DNA from 2 places in the Thermopolyspora flexuosa genome. Region 2 is predicted to be linked to the other one. Evidence: predicted binding sites of a transcription regulator. Region 2 holds the regulator's gene; the other holds the start of a gene.
The links. Region 2 encodes LexA, which represses DNA repair genes until DNA is damaged. Its sites were predicted from a motif close to TCGAACANNTGTTCGA; they were not measured.
Positions count from the first base shown of each region.

Region 1: the regulator LexA is predicted to act here: its motif matches at 1,225-1,240, upstream of FHX40_RS05270 (DUF6504 family protein).

Region 1 is NZ_VFPQ01000001.1:1,188,111-1,190,505, forward strand. Features, by position in the region: gene FHX40_RS05260 (ABC transporter substrate-binding protein) at 1-828, opposite strand, end outside; gene FHX40_RS05270 (DUF6504 family protein) at 1,307-1,573, shown strand; gene FHX40_RS05275 (DNA polymerase III subunit alpha) at 1,573-2,395, shown strand, end outside.
Region 2 is NZ_VFPQ01000001.1:1,371,363-1,373,757, forward strand. Features, by position in the region: gene leuS (leucine--tRNA ligase) at 1-1,012, shown strand, start outside; gene lexA (transcriptional repressor LexA) at 1,180-1,890, opposite strand.

The DNA of each region.
Region 1 (2,395 bases), 180 kb from region 2:
GGCGTACTTGCCGTCCTCCGGGATCACGACCTGCCAGTCGAGGCCCTTGGACTTGAAGTCCTCGGCGTACTTGGCGTTGACGTAGTCCCAGTCGATGCTGATCGGCGTCTCGCCCTTCTCCACGGTCGCCGTGGTGGTCTCGACCGGGTTGAAGTTGCCGACCTCCTTCAGCTTCTTGAAGAAGTCGAGGCCGGGCTGGATGTCGTCGAACGAGCCGCCGTTGGCGAGCGCGGCGGCGAACACGCCGGCGAACGCCGAGCCGGCCTTGGTCGGGTTGCCGTTGAGCGCGACCTTGCCCTTGTACTCGGGCTTGAGCAGGTCGGCGAAGGTCTTCGGGCAGGTGCCGACGGCCTTGGCGTCGCAGCCGATCGAGATGTAGCCGCCGTAGTCGTTGTACCAGAGGCCGTTCGGGTCCTTCATGGTGTCGGGGAGCTTGTCCCAGGAGGCCACCTTGTAGGGGGCGAACAGGCCCTCGGCCGCGCCGCTGAGCGCGAAGGTCTGACCGAGGTCGAGCACGTCGGGCGCCCGGTCCTGGCCCTTCCGCGACTTGACCGCCGCGATCTCGTCGGAGCTCGACCCGTCCGGGTTCTCCTCGTTGATCTGGATGCCGTACTTGGCCTTGAAGGTGCTGATGATCTCGCCGTAGTTGGCCCAGTCGTGCGGGAGCGCGATGACGTTGAGCTGGCCCTCCTTCTTCGCCTCGGCGATGAGGGCGTCCATGCCGCCGAGGTCGGCGGCGGAGGTGGCGGTGGCGGCCTTGGACGCGCCGGCACCCCCCGCCTGCTCGGTGGGGGCGGAGCCGCAGGCCGCGGTGAACGAGACGGCCACGGTCAGGGCAGCGGCCAGCCCAGCAAAACGGGTTTTCCTGGAGAAACGAGACGAAAGCACGCAGAACTCCAAACCCTCAATTTACGCAGAAGAGGCACCGGTGCGCCGAACGTAAGCGAATGCGTGAAGCCATGCCAGATCAAGTACGTCGCACAACGGTTGCGGTTCTGTGAACGGCCGACGAGCACCTCGGGGCATCCGGGGGAAACGTCCCGCGATGGGGGTGTGCCGGGCGATGTCGACCTGCGGCCGGGGGCGGGACGTCCGGTGCGCGCCGGGAGGGCCATCGGCCCGCGTCGCCGGAGCCTCATAACCAGATTACGCGTAGTCGTCAAGTGACTCTGCGGTGGGGTATGCGTCACGGCCCGGCGTGGCGCGACTTGCGTTCATGCTGCTTGGAACATATGTTCGAAGTACCGCCGACGCCCGTCTTCCCCCGGGTGGCTTCGTACCGACGGCCACAGGGAGACGAACCGCCTTGAGCAGACTCTACGGTGACCCCATCGAGGTGTGGACCCGCGACGGCAGCCCCGTCCGCTTCGTCTGGCGCGACCGCCTCTACACCGTCCGGCAGGTGCTCGAACACTGGGTGGTGGCCCGCGAGTGGTGGAAGACCTCGGACACCGACCCCGGTGAGCGCAGGTTCTGGCGGGTAGAGGCAAGTCCCGGCGGCACGACCGGAACCTACGAGCTGCGTTACGACACCTCCGGCGACCGCTGGCTGCTGCTGAGGGCGTGGGACTGATGGTCACGACACCGGACATCGCCGCACCGGACGCCTCCGCGTTCGCCGAGGCGCTGCCGGGCCCGTTCCCGCACCTGCACGTCGCCTCGGCCTACTCGCTGCGGTACGGCACCGCGTTCCCGGCCGACCTGGTGCGCCGGGCCGCCGAGCACGGCGCCGACATGCTCGCGCTCACCGACCGCGACGGCCTCTACGGCGCGATCAAGCACGTCGCGGCGTGCCACGAGGCCGGCATCGGCCCGATCGCCGGCGCCGACCTCGCCCTGGCCGGCGGCGGCGACCGGGAGGACCGCGTGGTCGTGCTCGCCCGGAGCGAGGGCTGGCCGCAGTTGTGCCGCCTGGTCACGGCCGCGCACCACTTCGGCGAGCGCGGTGAGCCGCGGGTGACCCCGGAGCTGGTCGGCGAGCACGCGCCGGGCCTGTTCGTGCTGCTCGGCCCGGGCTCCGACGTCGGCCGGGCGGTCGCCCTCCGCCGCGACCAGGAGGCCCGCGCGCTGCTCGACCGGTGGCGCGCCGCCGCGGGCGACGCGGTGGTGGTCGAGCTGGTGGACCGGTACGGCCCGCGCGAGGCGAGCAACGCCACCCGCATGCTCGCCCTCGCCGAGGCGGCCGGCGTGCCCGCCGTGCTCACCAACGCGGTGCGTTTCCTCGACCCGGCCGACCACCGGATCGGCCACGTGCTCGACTCGGCCCGCCACCTGCTCCCGCTGCACTCGCGGCACCTGGAACGGTCCACGTCGCACGCGTACCTGAAGACCGGCGCCGAGATGGCCCTGGTCGCCCGCCGCATCTGCGGCGGCGACGCCGAGCGCATGGCACGGC
Region 2 (2,395 bases):
CGACTGTCCCAAGTGCGGCAACCCCGCCAAGCGGGACACCGACACGATGGACACCTTCGTCGACTCCTCCTGGTACTTCCTGCGGTACATCTCGCCGCACCACGAGGAGGGACCGTTCGACGTCGAGCGGGTGCGCAAGTGGCTGCCGGTCGACCAGTACGTCGGCGGCGTCGAGCACGCCGTGCTGCACCTGCTGTACTCCCGGTTCTTCACCAAGGTCCTGTACGACATGGGCCTGGTCGACTTCACCGAGCCGTTCACCCGGCTGCTCAACCAGGGCCAGGTGATCAACCAGGGCAAGGCGATGTCGAAGTCGCTCGGCAACGGCGTCGACCTCGGTGAGCAGATCGACAAGTACGGCGTCGACGCGGTGCGGCTCACCATGGTCTTCGCCGGCCCGCCGGAGGACGACATCGACTGGGCCGACGTCTCGCCGGGCGCGTCGCAGAAGTACCTCGCCCGCGCGCTGCGGGTGATGACCGAGGCCGGTGCCGCGAGCGAGCCCGGCATCTCGTTCGAGAACGGCGACCTGGAGCTGCGCCGGATCACCCACCGGACGATCGACGAGGTCACCCGGCTCGTCGAGTCCTACCGGTTCAACGTCGCCGTGGCGCGGATGATGGAGCTCACCTCCGCGATCCGCAAGGCGATCGACAGCGGGCCGGGCGCGGCCGACCCGGCGGTGCGCGAGGCCGCCGAGGCGCTGGCGATCATGCTCTCCCTGGTCGCGCCGTACGTCGCCGAGGAGGGCTGGGAGCGGCTGGGCCACGGGCCGACGATCACCCGCGTGCCCTGGCCGGAGGCCGACCCGGCGCTGCTCGTGGTCGAGTCGGTCACCTGCGTCGTGCAGGTCGCGGGCAAGGTGCGCGACCGCCTGGAGGTCTCCCCGGACATCTCCGAGTCCGAGCTGCAGGCCCTGGCGCTCGCCTCCCAGAAGGTGCAGGCCTACCTGTCCGGTGAGCCGCGCAAGGTGATCGTCCGCGCGCCCAAGCTGGTGAACATCGTTCCCTGACGGACCTGACGAACGTACGGCCCGCGAGCGCGTCCGTCGCGGGCCGTACGGCGTTTTTCACGGGGGCGGCGGGGGACCCGCCGCCCGCACGCGTGTGGCCCGGCACGGTCACCTGGCCGTCCGGGCGGCGATGATCCGGCCGGGGCCTGGCCGGCCGGTCGTCGGGCTCAGAGCTTGCGCAGCACGGCCACCACGCGGCCGAGCAGGGTCGCCTCGTCGCCGGGGATCGGGTCGTAGGCGGGGTTCTGCGGCACGAGCCAGACGTGGCCGTCCTTGCGCTTGAACGTCTTGACCGTCGCCTCGCCGTCGATCATGGCCGCGACGATGTCGCCGTTCTCCGCGACGGGCTGCTGGCGCACCACCACCCAGTCGCCGTCCATGATCGCCGCGTCGATCATGGAGTCACCGGTGACCTGGAGCAGGAAGAGCGTGCCCTCGCCGACGAGCTGCTTGGGCAGCGCGAAGACGTCCTCGACCCGCTCCTCGGCGAGGATCGGGCCACCGGCGGCGATGCGGCCGACGAGCGGCACGTAGGCGGCGGCCGGGCGGTTCACGCCCTGCTGCTCCTCGGAACCCGCGTCCGGATCGACCCACAGCGCCGGCTCACCCGGCAGGCGGACCTCCAGCGCCCGCGGGCGGTGCGGGTCCCGGCGCAGGTACCCCTTGCGCTGCAGCGCGGTGAGCTGGTGCGACACGCTGGAGGTGCTGGTGAGCTGGACCGCCTCGCCGATCTCCCGCATCGACGGCGGGTAACCGCGCCGCTGCACCGACTCCCGGATCACCTCGAGAATTCTGCGCTGCCGGGGCGTGAGCCCGAGGGCGTCGCGCCGGCGTACCGCCAAATCGACGGGGGTGCCCGCCTCTTCCTTTTCGCTCATGAATCCTCCTCGCGGCGCGGCCCGTCGAACCCGGTCACGAGCCGGTCTTCCGATCCGTGTTCTTCCTGTCGCACATCGCGACCGTACCTCTATTCAAGATCATCATCAAACAATTGTTCGATAGTGTCTCGAAATCGACGGTCGCGTGGTGTACAACATCGTACGGGAGTTCGATCGATATGGTGTTCGATTCGCGATCTTACTGATCCGTTTTTTCGCGATTCTCGAGGGAGGCGGCGATGCGGATCGACGTGCCGACGTCCGCGGACGGGTCCTCCGGCGGAGCCTCGGGCGGGGGCTCCGAGCCGCCCGGCGATCCGGCCGCTCGCGGCGGCCTCCCGCGCGGCGAGCACCTCGCCCCGGTCATCCCGATCTCCGCCGCCAGGCGACGCAGAGCCGCCCGCGGGGCCTCGCCGACCGGCGGAGCCCGGACCCTCGGCCCGCGCGCCTCCTGGGCCGCGGGCGTGCCCGTCACGGCGGCACGTGAGCACGGGCCGGCCCCGGC